DNA from 2 places in the Fictibacillus sp. NRS-1165 genome. Region 2 is predicted to be linked to the other one. Evidence: riboswitches for the same ligand, from Rfam matches in the RefSeq annotation. Region 2 holds a riboswitch; the other holds the start of a gene.
The links. Region 2 has a riboswitch for S-adenosylmethionine ahead of ABHN01_RS21040 (methionine biosynthesis PLP-dependent protein). Riboswitches for the same ligand answer to the same signal wherever they lie in the genome.
Positions count from the first base shown of each region.

Region 1 (8,716 bases), on a different contig from region 2:
TTACTCATGATGATGGTTGCGCCATCTGGAAGCTCTTTTAATGATTTGTACTTTTTAGAATAAACGCCGATTGGTTCGAGATGGATACCACCGGCATTTTCAAACTTATAATTTTTGTTTTCCTTCATTTGAGATTTCAAATATGGAACGTGCTGGAAGTAGTTAGCATCAATCTCATTGTTCGCAAGCGCTTTGTTAGGCAGTACATAATCCTGGAACGTTTTGATTTCAAGATCAATTCCTTTTTTCTTCATTAAAGGCTTGGCCGCTTCAAGAATTTCAGCATGAGGGACATTGGATGCTCCCACAACGATTTTATCGTCAGCAAGTTTCTTCTCTTTTCCTCCGTTTGCCCCACAGGCAGCAAGTGCTGCTGTCAGTGCAAGCATAAGGACGATTGCGATAATTTTTTTCATGTTGCTCCTCCTGGTTGTGTAATATAGACCTTAACGTTTATCAATGGTACGAGTTACATTATCCCCAATCAACTGGATGATAAATACAATGATTAGGATGATCACAGTAGCGACAAACGTTACATCATTTTGCGTACGCTGGAATCCTTCAAGGAATGCCAGATTTCCGAGCCCTCCCGCTCCAACTACTCCCGCCATTGCTGTATAGCCGACAAGCGCGATGGACGTGACCGTAATACCGGAAATCAGTGCGGGGAGACTTTCAGGAATCAAAACTTTAAAAATGATTTGACTGTTGCTGGAACCCATCGATTTTGCCGCTTCGATGACTCCCTTATCAACCTCCCGAAGTGCAATCTCGACCATCCTGGCGTAAAACGGTGCAGCGCCGATGATCAAAGCAGGAAGTGCCGCATTCGCTCCAAGCATAGATCCTACTAAGAAAAGGGTTAGCGGAATCAATAAAATGATGAGAATGATAAACGGTATGGATCGAAAGATGTTTACGATTGCTGCAATGACAAAGTTAAAAAACTTGTTCTCCCATAGGTTCCCTTTACCCGTTAAAAATAATGCCAACCCTAAGAAAAGACCGATAATAAAAGTGGCGAGGACAGCGATTGCTGTCATGTATAGCGTTTCTCCGGTAGAGGCCCACATTTGCGCCCAATCCACGTTCGGAAAAAGATTATTCATATGAGATCACCTCCACTTCTACTTTCTGCCCATTCATATAGGTTACCGCTTCATCGACCTCTTGATCGGCACCTTCCAGTTGAATGAACAAGGTTCCATACGGTCCGTTCTGCGTTTGGGATACCTTGCCCTGAAGGATATTCACATGAACATCAAATTTTCGGATCACCTCAGTGATAACAGGCTGCTCCGCACTTCCGCCAACAAAAGTAAGCTGAACAATCTTGCTTTGCGGCTTTTCAGAGGCCAGCTGTTTGATCATATCCGTTGTTTCTTCCGGCTCCGTTATTTGCTTGACAAAATCTTTCGTAATGAACTCTTTCGGATGTCTGAAAACATCGAGAACCGGACCCTGTTCCACAATCCTGCCATCTTCCATAACCGCTACACGATGACAGATTTTTCGGATCACATGCATCTCATGTGTAATAAGAACGATGGTCAAATCCAGTTTTTGATTAATCTCAACCAATAGGTTAAGGATGCTGTCCGTTGTTTTCGGGTCCAAAGCCGAAGTCGCCTCATCACACAGAAGAACTTTAGGATTGTTCGCCAAAGCACGAGCGATCCCCACTCTTTGCTTTTGTCCTCCACTCAATTGGGACGGATACGATTCACCACGCCCTTCGAGTCCGACAAGCTTAATCAGTTCATCGACTCGTTTTTGGCGCTCCTCTTTTGGTACACCTGCAATCTCCAGTGGAAAAGCAATATTTTCCTTTACCGTTCTGGACCAAAGTAAATTGAAGTGCTGAAAGATCATGCTGATTTCCTGACGAGCTTTCCGCAGCTCCCTGTTACTGAGCTGGGAAAGATTTTTTCCGGCTACAGTAACATCTCCGCTCGTCGGTCTTTCCAGCATGTTGAGCATACGGATCAACGTACTTTTCCCTGCCCCGCTGTATCCAATAATCCCGAAAATTTCTCCTTGTTCTATGGAAAGGTCAACATGGTCAACCGCGTTTACCGCTCCGTCTTTCGTCTGGAAAATCTTTTTAACTGCGTCTAATGTTATCAAGAGACTGTATCCCTCACTTTCTTAAAATAAAGAATGCCCTTCTGCAGGTCATGAGCAGAAGGGCATAATCATTTATATATGCACCGTCACTCATCTCCCAAAGCAGGCTGCTTTGCAGGATTTGGCACCTTTTTAAGCAGGTAATGCTTAACGGTTGCCGGGTTTCACAGGGCCAGTCCCTCCACCACTCGCGATAAGAACGAATTTTGTTAATCGCTATTTAGTTCGCTTTTCTTTACACGTTTCGAATTTTAACATTACCCATTGGGGAGTGTCAATCCATTGTTCATAAATTTTAGATAGAAAGACCCGTTTCTTTTGACTTAGGAATTCTTTTTGCATAAAAAGAGGAGAGATTCCAGTTTCAGCTGTTCTCTGTACGTACCCGAAAAGGTCACTTTCTTTTGCTTGATTAAATCGCTAAGCCGATAATGGCCGTCAAGCATCTCTTGAAGTTCACCCCGGCTGCCCGATATCATCAATGTTTTTTTAGAACCGCTGCTTTTACTTGTAAAGGAAAAATATATACATTCTGCTTCAGCCTTTACATGAGGAATTCCCATTCCAATGAGCGGCTGAAGAAAGGCTGTATTTTGAACCCTTTCCTGCCATTGAATCCAATCCATAAACATCCCCCTCTTAAAAAACATCTATAGGTAAATGTTCTGGAGGAGGAGGATGTCTTCCTTGAATTTTCCTTCGACAGATTACATACGCCCTGTCGATTATTAGCTTGCTTTTTCATGTACTTTTAATTTTTTTGGTTTTGCTTTTTTCCAGGCCTTTTTTTCATGGTGCCTGTACGGGGTTGCCTTTGGTGTTTCTTCATTATTGCCCCATTTCTTATCGTGGTTCTCATGTTTTATCTTTTCAGAAGCATCAGGGTGTTTTGGAACAGTTTTCATCTTGGTATTTTTTCCGTGCCGCGTGTAATCTGCTGGCTGTTTATGATTAGGTTTTGGTTTCTGTATAGTCTTTGAGGAATGACGCTTAACCGCTTTTGAACCTTTCCCCTGTTCCATTTTTCGGACCTTCTGATTTTCCGATCCAGTAACTCGGTTATTTTCTGCCTGTCGGTCTTCCGGTCTGGATACAATCTCCTTAGATGAGGTGCCCTGCAAAGAGCTTGTCTTAATGGTTATCGTTTCAATAGTTCTTGGGTGTCTTATCATTTTTTCTGAGATTTTCTTTTTATGGTTTATTTCTTTTTTCGGAAGCTTGCGATCAGGTTCGATCTTTTCCTTTAGTTCGGTATATGACATGTTCTTCACTTGATGAAGAGATATATTCTTATCTTTTCTTTTCGCATCCAGGTACATCATATATTTACCGGAAGATACCCCGTTCTTTTGGGCGACTTTCCGTTTTTCCGTGTTAATACTTTTTACCATGATAGCCGCTTTCGTATTAAAGACCGCGGCATTTCGTTTTATGGATGAAACCGCTTCATCCAATGAAGATGAAAGTTTATCATTTTCGGCGTCCACAATCGTGGTACCAATCATTACATCCGGGTTTTCTGTTAAATATCCCTTGCTTTCATAGGCATTCAGCAAAGATGAGGCGAACTGGGAGAGGCTTACGTTTTTTTTGTGATTTAATGATTGGAGAATTTTTTTGCCTTCCGCATTGTAGGCTTTAACTTTTATGACTTGCAAATCATGGTTAACTCCCGTTTCAAGACTCGGATTTACATCAAAACTCACATAAGCCGCAACAGTATTGTCGTTGCGGCCCAGTGGATAGACTCCTGAAAATAAAACATATATAAGCAATGCTCCTATAGTAAGTGAAAGAGAAGGAAAGAGCAATCGTCGTACCCTGCTTTTTGTAAACCTTGAAATACTGTATTCCATACCTACCACCGGATGTTCTCCGCGTGGTACTCTTACGGTAATGAAACAGCCATCTTTCGTTAATAAAACGGCTTTTCCTTTCTTTACTTCCATTAAAACACCATTTTTCATCCCACATATCCCTCCTGCTAGGCGAAGGATCTGCTTCGTATCATAACCATCATGGGATTTATTGCTTTTTTGCTTTACGAATTAAGACGTACGTTCCCCACGAATAATTACAACCGTTTAACTTCCCCTTATTTAAGGCTGAATATAAGACTTTAACGCTTTAAAGTCCCCTAGATATATTAGCGATACCGCTATTATATATTTTCGATTTCTCTCTATTGTTTTACGACTGCAGGAAACCATACTTAATAAATCTTTTATAGGAAGTTGTTTTTTCTCCAATAAAAATTCAGCCATTTCTTGGTTTTCTACTAACAAACGAGCGATTTCTTTTGCATTTTCCCTTGCATCAACGTGCTTCGGGCAGTGTTTGCTCAACACTTTAAAGTTCAAGCTGAATTCCTTCAGCAGTTTTTGGTATTCTTCGATTTCATAAACGCGGTTTTCTGCCTGGATTTTTTCTTCGTAATGCTCCATGGCAGCTTTCTGTTCTGCATAGCTGTCTTCGAGACGGCCTTCTTCATCCTCTTCATCCGGCTGCAAGTAGATGAGTCGGTTCTGCCTGACTTCTTTTCTTATATAGTCAATCACTCTTCGGCGTATGACCATGTCGGCAAAAGAAAGAAAACGGCTTCCCTGACCTTCTTGATATTGATCAATGGCTTCATTAAACGCGTAGAGACCTACACTAAATTCGTCCATCGTACGATCTATATATTGACTGCATACCTTTGAAGTCACTTTCTTAATGAACGGCTGATAAGCTTCGATCAGCTCGTTTCTTAAGGAATCATTCCCTCTTTGAATTTTTAATACTTTATCTTCAATGTTAATTATTGGTGTATTGTTGCGAATAGCTGGTACAAATGCAGTAGACATAGTTTCACCTCTTAAATCCAGGTTGTTTTGTACTTTTGGACAAAATGAATGATATATTGCCAAAAGTCGACAGGAGCAAACATGTTTCAAGCTCTCCTATACATTTATACCATTGATTCGCAGGTTTGTAGGATACAGTTGTATAACAATGTTACAGGACTCATAACAATTGTAATGTTTTTGTCATGCGCCTGAAAAGGAAAAGTTTTACAGTCTTTACCTATAAATCGTTTGGAAGCGGTGACTTGCTTGCTATCACTGCTGTTTGGAGATGTCGTTTTATTCTGCTGCACCTGAGTCAGTATGTAAAATTTATTACACATTTCCACTTGATTTTACCACATAATCCATCTATTACATCTTAAAAAACCCCCTTAAAAATAAAAAAAGACACAAATCGTGTCTTTTAAAGGTACTTTTTTAAGTTTTTATACAAAAAATCAACTGATTGCATGGCATAAATCTTCTTGACAGCGATCCCCCGATTTAAAAAAAGGAGGCAAGGAACACTTGTGATGCTGTACTTTTCAGCAAGCTCTGGCATTGCATTTAAGTTGCAGGCTCCGATTTTAGGTTCAGCATCTTGTGACTGGCTTATCGCTTCCAATGTAATATCCAGCATCCGCCTTCCCATTTTACATGTGCCGCACAGCGGTGTCTGTATGTATAGAGCAGCCGGCTCCTCTGTTGAACCCTCAATAAAATCACGAATCTCTATGTTTGTTAAATCCTTCATATCCCTCTCCAGTTGCAAATGTTATTAAGCTCTGTTGGTCCCCTGTGTATTTGAATATCCCGGATTCAGTGGATCTTGTCAACTGAACAAAGTCAAGAAATCCTCTATACCTTTCAATGGATAAGACATGCCTTGCATCTAAGAAAGAGGATTTCTCGCCGTCATATAGATCCTTATCCTAAACATTCTTTATTTACTGTGAAACGCGCCCCAAGCAATATATTAGCGAGATACATGAGCGGTGTTTTTGCTACTTCACGGTACATTTTATGAATATAAAGATGCTCTGCATTCGGAAGCTCCCTCTGAAGCATTTTTCTTAATTTTGCTCCTGCCTCATCTGCATCAACCAAAATATATACATCTCTGTTCTCAATTTCAATGGCCAGTTCTTCAAGCCGTGACAGCCCCATCGTTCCATTTGTACAGATGATCTCAACGGGTTCATTAAGGATAGAAATCAGCTTATCTTTGTCTGATTTTCCTTCTACTATAATCACTTTATCCAAGTTGTTATTCATCAATCATCTCTCCTATATCTTCTAAAGAACAAGTATTAAAGCGATTGATATTTTCCCTTACTTACTATAATACCCTTTATTTTATTAGAATCCTCTTTGGAATGTTAATAAATCGACTTACCATTTACCCGCCAGGTCTGAATATCTTACTACAAGAGAGCAAGTTAGTAAGGAAATTCTTACTATCTTCACTTAAAGCCGTTTAATGATTTTAAAAAGGGGATATTGTTTCTCTAAGTTCAGCAGCACAAAGCAAAAGGCTGTTGGCAAATACTATCTAGCATTAAGAGGAGGAATTTGAAATGGCTAATAATAATAACCGAGACGGAATGAGCAGAGAAGAAGCAGGACGCATGGGCGGAGAAAAGACATCAAAAACTCATGGTAAAGATTTTTATCAGGAAATCGGCAAAAAAGGCGGTAACGCAACTTCTGAGAACCACGATCAGGAATTTTATCAAGAAATCGGTAAAAAAGGCGGAGAAGCCACGGCTGAGAGCCATGATAAGGACTTCTATCAAGATATAGGGAAAAAGGGCGGAGAAGCCACGGCTGAGAGCCATGATAAAGATTTTTACCAAGAGATCGGTAAAAAGGGCGGAGAAGCTACTTCAGAAAGTCATGATAAAGATTTTTACAGAGAGATCGGTAAAAAAGGCGGTAACAGCCGTAGCGATGATTAATAAATAACCAAACAAGGACAAGCCTATGGGCTTGTCCTTGTTTCCTTGTGCAGCTTCAATGCTTAAGACCAGTCATGGCATTAGCGCTTTCGAAATTAACACCAGCCCTCATCGCAACCCTGAACATAACTATTGGGATATTCTGCTGAACTGTTTTCTTTTTTATAAATTTTGTCAGCATCAAATTCAAAGCCTTCATCCATTTCATACTGATTCCCCTGGTCAGAAAAGATGACGCGGCCTATTCTTTGGTTATCATGGAACAGAGACAAATACCCCATATCCATTTTCCCGTACACTTTGGACGTAATGTCAGATTTAGATCCTGAGTTTTTTGAATCCAATAAACTCACTTCCTCCCATTGAAGATGTTACTATTGTCTCCGGAAAGAAGCGGGCTCATTAAACTTTTTGGAAGAAGGATTTAGTCTTCTTTTGTCATTTCTTCATATTGTTCAGCAGTCATGAGGTTTTCAGTCTCAGAAAGATCAGATGCCTCAACAACGATCATCCACGCTTTTTCATACGCAGACTCGTTTACAAGCTCAGGGCTGTCATCAAGATCTTCGTTGATTTCAACAACCTTGCCAGAGATGGGAGCATAGAGCTCAGAAACCGTTTTAACAGATTCAACACTGCCGAAAGGCTCGTCCGCTTTAATTTCATCGCCAACTTCTGGAAGCTCTACAAAAACGATATCGCCCAGTTCATCCTGTGCAAAGTCAGTAATACCAATCCTTACTTTATTTCCATCTTCAACCTTTACCCATTCGTGTTCTTCTGAATAACGCAATTCTTTTGGAAAATTCATTTGTATCCCTCCAGCTTTTTCTTGTTATTTATAATAACTATAATATTAAATTTATTATAGTTAAGCAACTAATAACATCACTTACTCCATGTTTGCTTATATGTATCTTCGTTAAATCCGACAGTTACTTTGTTTCCGTCCGTAGTAATCGGCCTTTTTAGCAGCATGCCGTCAGAAGCCAGAAAATCAAGCAGCTCATCTTCGGAAGCGGTTTTTACTTTGTCTTTTAAACCAAGCTCTCTGTACTTCATCCCGCTCGTATTAAAGAACTTTTTGATCTCAAGGCCGCTTTTGTCTACCAGCTCTTTAATTTCCTCTTTTGAAGGAGGATTTTCAACGATATGTACGGATTCAAATTCAACATCATGGGACTCCAGCCACTTTTTAGCCTTTTGGCAAGTTCCACATTTTGGGTATTGATAAAAAGTTAAACTCATGTCATTTTTCTCTCCTTCCCTTCCATAGTATCACAAAATAGTCTAGCCAGGTAAAGGGAAATTAATCACGTTTTTTGGTGCCAGGCACCGGAGTTTGACACATGTGTAATAACGGTGCCTGGCACCGTTGAATATACAAAAAAGTGCTCCGGTGAATAACCGGAGCCAAAGTGAGAGTATTTTTAAAGATAAGGCATTATTAGAAATTATTTAAATGACGTAGCGTTCTTCTTCCAAAACCACAGCTGCAATTTCACGTTTCTTCTTGATGACGTTGATCGGTGTGTGACGGGTAAGCTTGCGGAGCGCAGACAGCATCATTCGCAGCGTGTCTCCTTCTTCCACTCCAATGATGGATTCCTTCGCATGGGCTTCGATGCGGTTGAAGGCTTCCTGACAGAACACTTCTGTCATGAGCAGCTTTTGCGTATTTCTTTCCAAGCTTGTTCTGTTGATCGCTTTTTCCGTGCGTAGAGCCACAGATTCCATCGCGTACACTTCACTGATCATATCAGCTACATTTGCGAGCAGTTCCTGCTCGTTTTCAAGCTT
Region 1 is NZ_JBDPNU010000028.1:27,593-36,308, reverse strand. It holds gene ABHN01_RS14145 (MetQ/NlpA family ABC transporter substrate-binding protein) at 1-416, opposite strand, end outside; gene ABHN01_RS14140 (methionine ABC transporter permease) at 447-1,112, opposite strand; gene ABHN01_RS14135 (methionine ABC transporter ATP-binding protein) at 1,105-2,130, opposite strand; SAM riboswitch class I at 2,218-2,330, opposite strand; gene ABHN01_RS14130 (hypothetical protein) at 2,454-2,756, opposite strand; gene ABHN01_RS14125 (anti-sigma factor domain-containing protein) at 2,859-4,097, opposite strand; gene sigI (RNA polymerase sigma-I factor) at 4,230-4,976, opposite strand; gene ABHN01_RS14115 (thioredoxin family protein) at 5,383-5,712, opposite strand; gene ABHN01_RS14110 (toprim domain-containing protein) at 5,886-6,233, opposite strand; gene ABHN01_RS14105 (KGG domain-containing protein) at 6,536-6,916, shown strand; gene ABHN01_RS14100 (YusG family protein) at 7,012-7,260, opposite strand; gene gcvH (glycine cleavage system protein GcvH) at 7,341-7,727, opposite strand; gene ABHN01_RS14090 (arsenate reductase family protein) at 7,805-8,164, opposite strand; gene ABHN01_RS14085 (acyl-CoA dehydrogenase family protein) at 8,375-8,716, opposite strand, start outside.
Region 1: linked by a shared signal. The riboswitch ahead of ABHN01_RS14135 (methionine ABC transporter ATP-binding protein) and the one ahead of ABHN01_RS21040 (methionine biosynthesis PLP-dependent protein) in region 2 are both predicted to bind S-adenosylmethionine.

Region 2 (8,716 bases):
GATAAGCAGTTTGTCAACCCTTCTTCACATGCAAGCATTCAAACAGAAACAATTTTATTGAATTTGTCACAAATGAATGTAAAGATCTGTCATAGCAGTGCAACGAAAAAATGAGGAGGAGTTAAGCATGGAAAGAAGATTTTTATTAGGGATGGTCAATCCAGAGGGTTATGAAGCAATGTTAAAACTTGAACAATATGTGATGTCTGCAAGTTTGGACCCTAAACTGAAAGAGCTCATAAAAATTCGTGCCTCCCAGATCAATGGGTGCGCCTATTGTATTGATATGCGCATGAAGGATGCACGTATAATGGGGGAGACCGAACAGCGGATCTACTCCCTTAATGGCTGGCGGGAAACACCATTTTTTTTAGCTGTAGAACGAGCGGTTCTTGCGCTGACTGAATCGGTCACACTTGTAGCCGATACACATGTTCCAGATGATATCTACGAGGAAGTGGCAAAACATTTTAGTGAAAAGGAAATCGCGGAAATCATCATGCAGATCGTTGCGATTAATGCTTGGAATCGAATTGGTGTATCCACTCGTTTAATGCCGGAGCTTTCGGAATGAGTTTATATCATCCTTTCTAGTAAGCAGCCGGTAATAGCCGTATACCAGAAAATAAGGAATCAAATAGGAAATAAATGTCCAATAAATTGTCCAGCCATGATCATAAACAATATGGTTTCTATACAACGAAAGATATTCTAAACCAGTCGTGCCTAAGGTGAATACAAAAATGAGAAGAAGATCATCGATTTTGGAAACAGAGATGAAATAAATCATGTATGAGCAAATCACCGGATAAATGCCCAGATTATACGGCATGGCAGAAATGTATTGATCCATAGAATAAGGCGCGACTCTCCAAAAATGAAAGTGAGTTCCCCAGCCATTAATGATGAAAGCGATGACTGAGGTAATGGGGGAAATCACTAAAAGAAGTCTGTAGTCTTTATAGACAAGAAATAGAGCTGCAAGCCAAGGCAGAGCCATATATAACAGAACAAATGTAAACATGCTATCACCCAAAATATGACGTTGGTGATAGCATGGTTCATTCATCTGCCTTTCATTCCGAACGGAAAAACGTTTATCCTAGTGAACGGAAGCAATATAAATAATTGTTCCTTTGAGTTAATAAACAATTGATGCAACGTATTGGACTCCCTTAATATCAGTATTATATAAATATTACCATTGTTAATATTTTACGAAACTGATAAAAACATTTTAATTTTTAAAAAAACAGGTTAATGTTCTCTGCTTCATTTCCTGTATTATACCGACTATTTCCTTAGGTTTAAGAGACGGTTCTTAATGCTTTGTAAAAGGGACTTAACTCATGAAGTAAAAATGAAATAATCGCACGTAAAGTTTTTTACGATTCCTATTGAAACATTCTGAAAACTAATGTAGAGTAATAAGTACAATTTGATACGTGATTTGTTTTCTTATCAAGAGAGGTAGAGGGAATGGCCCGATGATACCTCAGCAACCTTCAGCCGCGGATGGCTGAAAAGGTGCTAAGTCCATCAAGTTCGTGAATGAACTTGAAAGATAAGAAGAACGACAATTGATATTTCTCAAAAGTCTTCTTCTTAGAAGGCTTTTTTATTTTATTTTTAGGAGGATTCCCATGTATAAAACGGAGACAAAGCTTGCACAGATCGGAAACCGAAGTGAAGACCGCACAGGATCAGTCAATCCCCCCGTCTATTTTTCCACAGCTTATCGGCATACTGGAATAGGAGAATCAAGCGGGTATGATTACATACGGACCGGCAATCCAACACGGCAGCTGCTGGAGCAGGCAATAGCAGATCTGGAAGGAGCGGACCAAGGCTTCGCTTGCAGTTCGGGAATGGCCGCGATTGCCACCATTCTTTCCCTTTTTCAGTCAGGGGATGAATGGATCGTATCCAGCGATTTATATGGGGGGACTTATCGGTTACTGGAGGAAGGCTATAAAAAATGGGGGTTGTCCTGTAAATACGTTGACACCGCAAATCCCCTTGAAATTGAGCAGGCAATAACAAAGAAAACAAAAGCCATTTTTCTTGAGACCCCTACAAATCCTTTAATGGAAACCTGCGATATCCAAGCGATAGCTGCTGTTGGAAAGGTACACGGCCTCCTCGTTATTGTTGACAATACGTTCTACACGCCTTTGCTTCAAAAACCGATCGAACTTGGAGCAGATATCGTCATTCATAGTGCGACCAAATATCTTGGGGGACACAACGATGTACTCGCAGGGCTCGTTGCTGCGAAAGGAGAGGAACTATGTGAAGAATTGTCCTACCAACATAATGCCACAGGTGCAGTATTAAGTCCGTTTGACGCCTGGCTGTTGATGAGAGGAATGAAAACCCTCGCTTTAAGAATGAAAAAGCATGAGGAAAACGCCAGGGAGCTCGTCAATTTTCTCCGAGGACATGAAGCTGTCGCGGATGTGCTGTATCCCGGAAGAGGTGGAATGATCTCTTTTCGGCTTCAACGAGAAGAATGGGTACCTGATTTCCTAAAGGCGGTTTCACTGATCACGTTTGCGGAAAGCCTAGGCGGTGTAGAAAGCTTTGTTACTTACCCAGCTACTCAGACACATGCCGACATTCCGGATCATATACGCATCCAGAGAGGGGTGTGCAACCGTCTCTTGCGGCTGTCAGTTGGAATTGAAGATGAAAAGGACCTGATAGAAGACTTGACGCAAGCACTTCAAATCGTTCAAAAGGAGGCAATCACCCATGAGTGACTATTCCTGTTATAACTTTCAAACGAAATTGCTGCATCATAAGCATAAGACGGATCCTGTTACCGGCGCGGTCAGTGTACCTATGCATCTTTCCTCGACGTTCCACCAAGAGGATCTTGACCAGTTCGGAAAATATGACTATAGCCGATCAGCCAATCCGACAAGAGAAGCATTGGAAGAGCAGATCGCCCAGTTGGAGGGAGGCTGTCGGGGTTTCGCGTTCTCTTCGGGCATGGCCGCAATCTCAACCGCTTTTCTCCTCCTGTCACAAGGTGACCATGTTGTCATTTCGGAAGATGTTTACGGGGGAACTTACCGAATGGTTACGGAAGTGCTCACACGGCTCGGAATTACCCATACGTTTGTTGATATGACCGATTTGAAAGAAGTAGAGCAAGCCGTTCAGCCGAATACGAAAGCATTCTATATCGAGACACCGTCCAATCCGCTGTTAAAAGTAACGGATATACAAGCGGTGAGTGAGCTTGCCAGACAACAGGGAGCTCTCACCTTTGTAGATAATACGTTCTTAACCCCTGCTCTTCAGCAGCCTTTATCGCTGGGAGCGGATATCGTTCTTCACAGCGCGACAAAGTTTCTTGCCGGCCACAGTGATGTGGTTGCGGGGCTAGCGGTTGTTAAGGATGAAGAGCTCGCAGAACGCCTTTATTTTCTGCAGAATTCTTTTGGAGCAGTACTGGGAGTCCAGGATGCATGGCTCCTCATGCGTGGGTTGAAAACGTTGTATGTCCGTCTTCGCCATTCTTCAGAGGCAGCTGGCAAACTTGCAGAGTATTTAAATCATCACCCTCTTGTAAAAAAGGTGCATTATCCAGGACTGAAAGAGCACTCCGGCTATTCATTGCAGCGCCGGCAGGCTGAGGGTCCTGGAGCAGTCTTTTCCTTTGAGCTGGAAAGCGAACAGCTGGTAAGATCTTTTACGTCACATCTGCAGATACCCGTATTAGCGGTGAGCCTTGGAGCAGTGGAGTCCATTTTGTCTTACCCGGCAAAAATGTCACATGCGGCCATGCCGGAGCAGGAACGAAAGAAAAGAGGAATTACCAATACACTTTTCCGTTTTTCAGCAGGACTTGAAGACCCTGAAGACCTTATCGCTGATTTTGAGTTCGCATTGGCACAGAGCACAATTCAGGTGCTTGCAAAATAAAAGTACCGATCCTGGCTGTACGGTAAGTGGCAGGGGAGGGACAGAAACAGTGTTAATTAAAATTAATTGTTGACCTGATATACAGAAATTGGAGCAGGCATATAAATGCCTGCTTTTTGATTGATCTATCTGTTATTTTTACTTGTGAGCATCTGACTGGTCTCATCTTCCACAAAATCAGCAGATGAAGCAGACGGACCTGAATTTTCACTGATTATTTTGTCTTGGCCCTCTTGCAGATTGGAGGCAAGAATTCTTTTCCGGCCATGAGTATCATGTTTAGGATTCATCATTTGTCCCCTCCTGACAGAATCGCATACCTGCTATAAATATCAGGTATGACTAAAAATGCATTATTGATTATTGGACTGTTGTTGACTCTGTCCCTGCATGCCCATTCCCATCATATCTGAAGCAAGCGGCATCATGTTTTTCATTTTCCCGCCATTACCACTCATCATTTGATACGCCGCAATGCCAACTCCTACTGAAGCGATAATTGGTAAAATGGTATTCAAATTGGCTTTCATTACCTCACCTCTTTAAATTTTTGTCCATTTCTGAACCATATTATTTTGTCTAAAAACCATTGAATCAATTAAGTTGATTATTACCAAAACGGATCTTTTCCTCTTTTCATGCATAATACAGAATATTTTCCAAAAGCTAACGATATAAAGAAAGGAGAGAACTCTGTATGAATAAGAAACTCAATCTGATTCAATTTATGGTTATCGTTTTCATGATCGCTGTTTTAACAGCCTGTACGAATGGCCGAGATAACAAGCAGGGAATGGATAATGCAAACAAAAATATGAGGAACATCAGTACTGACGAAAATACAGGTAACAATGAGAACCAAGATAATCGGCTGGATGTGGCTGATGAAGCAGCCGATCAAGTAGTCCAGCTTAAAGAAGTGCGTCAGGCGAACGTCATCGTTACGGATGATAATGCCTATGTGGCAGCTGTTTTAGAGGATGGAGATAACGGCAAGCTGACAAAGCAAACCGAGAAAAAAATAGCAGACAGAGTAAAAAGTACAGATCCTGATATTAACGACGTATTTGTATCTACCAACCCTGATTTTTTTGATCGTGTTCAAAAATACGTGAATGATATTCAAGCCGGAAAACCTGTGACAGGTTTCGTTAAAGAATTCAGCGAGATGGTTCGGAGATTATTCCCAACACAAAGGTAAAAGGGGCAAATGCTCTTCTGTTTGCAAAACAATAATACTTGTTGAGCCACAAAAAGTGGCTCTTTTTTATTTTAATATAATATTTTTCGAGTATTGCGAAAATTCAACAAAGTATGATAAAATTTTCGCATGTCTTAAAGATAACATCAGGAAGGATGACATAATGTATGAGCCTATTTCGTACAAAAAGTATTGATCAGCTTATTCAAACGAGCCAGAAAGGACAAACGTTAAAAAAGGCCTTGGGTGCTTGGGATCTAACGATGCTTGGGATTGGCGCCATCATAGGTACAGGGATTTTCGTTCTGACTGGTAAGGGAGCATTAACGGCTGGACCAGGATTAATTCTTTCCTTTGTGATCGCAGCCCTTGCCTGTGGGTTTGCGGCACTGGCCTACGCGGAATTCGCATCAACCGTTCCCGTTTCAGGCTCTGTATATACATACAGCTATGCAACGATGGGAGAATTTATCGCTTGGATTATCGGATGGGATCTCATTCTTGAATATGCACTGACTACATCCGCGGTTTCAGCCGGGTGGTCTGGATATTTTCAATCCTTGCTTGGTGGATTTGGCATTCATTTGCCTAAAGTGCTGACTGCTGCTCCAGGTTCGATTCCAGGAGCGACGACTTACTTTAATCTTCCAGCCTTCATTATCCTTATTCTTGTGACTTTCCTCCTCTCAAGAGGTGTAAAAGAATCAACACGTATTAACAACATTATGGTCATCATAAAAGTGGCGGTTGTTCTGCTATTTATCGTCGTTGGTGCCGGTTACGTTAAACCTGAACAATGGCAGCCTTTCACTCCGTTTGGTTTCAGCGGTGTGTTCAAGGCGGCGGCTCTCGTGTTTTTTGCCTATATTGGTTTTGATGCAGTAACGTCAGCCGCAGAAGAAGTGAAAAACCCTGCAAAAGATCTTCCTAGAGGGATTATTGCTTCTTTATCCATCTGTACCCTTCTATACATTGTCGTTACGTGTATCATGACGGGAATCGTACCTTATGCAAAATTTGAGGGTATTGATCATCCGGTATCTCTTGCACTGCAGATGGCTGGCCAAAACTGGTGGCCGGATTTATTGACCTAGGAGCCATCTTGGGTATGACAACGGTTTTGCTCGTCATGGCTTTTGGCCAAAGCCGAATCTTTTTTGCAATGTCCCGTGATGGTTTGCTTCCAAAAATGTTTTCTAATGTTCACCCTAAATATAAAACGCCATACGGATCGACATGGCTCGTAGGATTGGTCTCGGCTTTGGTAGGAGGGCTGATTCCACTAGGCCGTCTTGCTGAACTGATCAATATAGGAACGCTTTTCGCATTTACCCTGATCTCGATTGCGGTTCTAATCCTCCGCAGGACACAGCCGGATTTAAACCGCCCGTTCCGCTGTCCGGGCGTACCGGTTGTACCAATCTTGGCGGTCGCTTTCTGTGTGTTCTTAATGACACAGCTGGCGGCAATCACCTGGTATTCGTTTGCCATTTGGCTGGCAGTCGGCCTCATCATTTACTTTGCTTATTCAAAAAAGCATTCGGCTTTGAACACAGCGCAGCCAGAAGGAGTATCGATGAAGACAATGGAGAAGTCATTTTAATTAGGAAAGCGGCTCTGAAATTGGAGCCGCCTTTTGTTTGGGGGCAAGGTGGAGAAGGAGGGCGACTCAACCGATATTTTGGAAAGAACTCTTAGAAGAGAGATATATGAAGAAGTGGATGATATTATATGGATCACATAAAGGAAAATATTAGACGAGCAGATCAATCAGTCAAGATTCTGAGTTAGTATAATTACAGATGAGGTAATAAAAAGGCGGATTACGGGCCGCCCCCGTCATATCGATTGTCGCCCATCAAATGATTAGAATCCTCGCCAGGCTTCGCACCAGGGTGGGTGGACCGGTTCAACTGATTATTATTTTTTTTGCGTCTCCAATCGATAAAGAAAGCAAAAAGCAGCAAGAAGAATATAAAGAGCGATAGCCCCATCATGGGTTAACACCTCCGTCTATATTTATTGTTTTCTTTCTCAATTAATCTCCCATAGCGGTCTTCTTTTCCATCATATTTTAAAAATTCATCCTCACTATTCCCATCTGGCCGTATTACTTTTACTCTATTCTTGTGAGGACATCCCATTCCTTCCGCAGCCACTGAAAAAAAACGTACTTAAACATAGAGGTATCATTGTCCTGGTCCATCTTTTCAATACATATTCCCTCCCTCTCTGTAAGGATATCATTTTATTACCATCCATAATATGGAAATATGCCAAATAAAAGTACGTTGAAGGAAAAACGAAACTTAATGCTCAGAGCAACAACTTGCAAATGGGGTTGTTTATGTAGAAATGGCTACCACTGCAATGGCAGCCTTCATTCAACACTACTTTTTAAAATTTTTTACGACCCTAAAGGATTGGACATTCACCGTTATATTTTTTCCCGATTGATCTTTAAAAATATACTCAGCTTTCCTCTGAAACAACGCCATTTTTTTCATTTTTATTTTTGGGATCTCCTCTAGTGAAAAACGCATACCTTCTTCGGTGAATATATCAATATTGAAAGTGTCACTCGCTTTCTCAGACATCAAATTCCCCTTTTAAAGAATTTTTTCGTGAGCAATTTTAATGTATTTCAATCGCCTAAGAATTGTGTATGTACCCAATGGAATTATTTACAACACGGCGATAGTTAAAATGGCTTTTTCGCAGCATAAAAAGAAGATATTTAAACAATTAAGATTCATTTGTAGAAAATAGAGTCTGCCAGCTAATTTTGGCGGACAATCGTGCAAGTTTTCTTTCATGCCTTTCATACCTTTGGAAATTTCCACCATCGGATACTTCCAAAAGATTTCTCTTATTTATTTCGCTTTAAAAATAAGCTTGTTTCTGACCGCAAATATGCAAGTGAAAACACAAAGGATACTGACCCTGCAACTGCTTGTATCAAGAGGAAAAGGACGATTAACAGCTTAAATACCGAGGATAAGGCGGTATTTTTGCGTTGGGCCATAACTGCTCATTTGCGGATTTTAAAAAAAATAAATGGTCGTCCAACCAAATCTAGTAAATCTGCATAAACTGTAATAATTAACTAGAAGGGAGAGGGTCATCATCATACAAGTAAAAGATGAGGGCTTATAAATTAATAGTATAGGGGGAAATGTAATTGGAAATAAAAGGGTTCCATATCATTATTGATGCGTTTAACTGTAAGTCCAGTATTCTGAATGACGCAAAGGAGCTTGAAAACCAACTGAATCTAACGGCGGAGCGACTGGAAATGACAGTATTAAATCGCTACTTTTACAGTTTTCAGCCGTATGGGGTGACAGGTACGCTTGTACTATCTACCTCCCATATGTCCATACACACGTGGCCAGAAAAGAACTATGCGGCTATTGATATTTACACTTGCGGAACAAAGAATCCATTTCTTGAAGTACAAAATGTCCTTAATTTTTTAGGTGCAGATTATGCTGTAGTACACGATGTTTCCAGAGGAGAAGAGTACATTGCGAACCCGTCGGTCCGTATTATTCGAAAAAACGGTGGTAGCTAAAATCAACT
Region 2 is NZ_JBDPNU010000053.1:28,726-37,441, reverse strand. It holds gene ABHN01_RS21050 (carboxymuconolactone decarboxylase family protein) at 128-574, shown strand; gene ABHN01_RS21045 (CBO0543 family protein) at 551-1,024, opposite strand; SAM riboswitch class I at 1,456-1,571, shown strand; gene ABHN01_RS21040 (methionine biosynthesis PLP-dependent protein) at 1,644-2,762, shown strand; gene metC (cystathionine beta-lyase) at 2,755-3,933, shown strand; gene ABHN01_RS21030 (hypothetical protein) at 4,059-4,223, opposite strand; gene ABHN01_RS21025 (hypothetical protein) at 4,287-4,463, opposite strand; gene ABHN01_RS21020 (YhcN/YlaJ family sporulation lipoprotein) at 4,631-5,134, shown strand; partial or broken gene ABHN01_RS21015 (amino acid permease) at 5,302-6,737, shown strand; partial or broken gene ABHN01_RS21010 (DNA mismatch repair protein MutT) at 6,771-6,854, shown strand; gene ABHN01_RS21005 (hypothetical protein) at 6,958-7,131, opposite strand; gene ABHN01_RS21000 (hypothetical protein) at 7,525-7,731, opposite strand; gene ABHN01_RS20995 (hypothetical protein) at 7,933-8,226, shown strand; gene speD (adenosylmethionine decarboxylase) at 8,316-8,708, shown strand.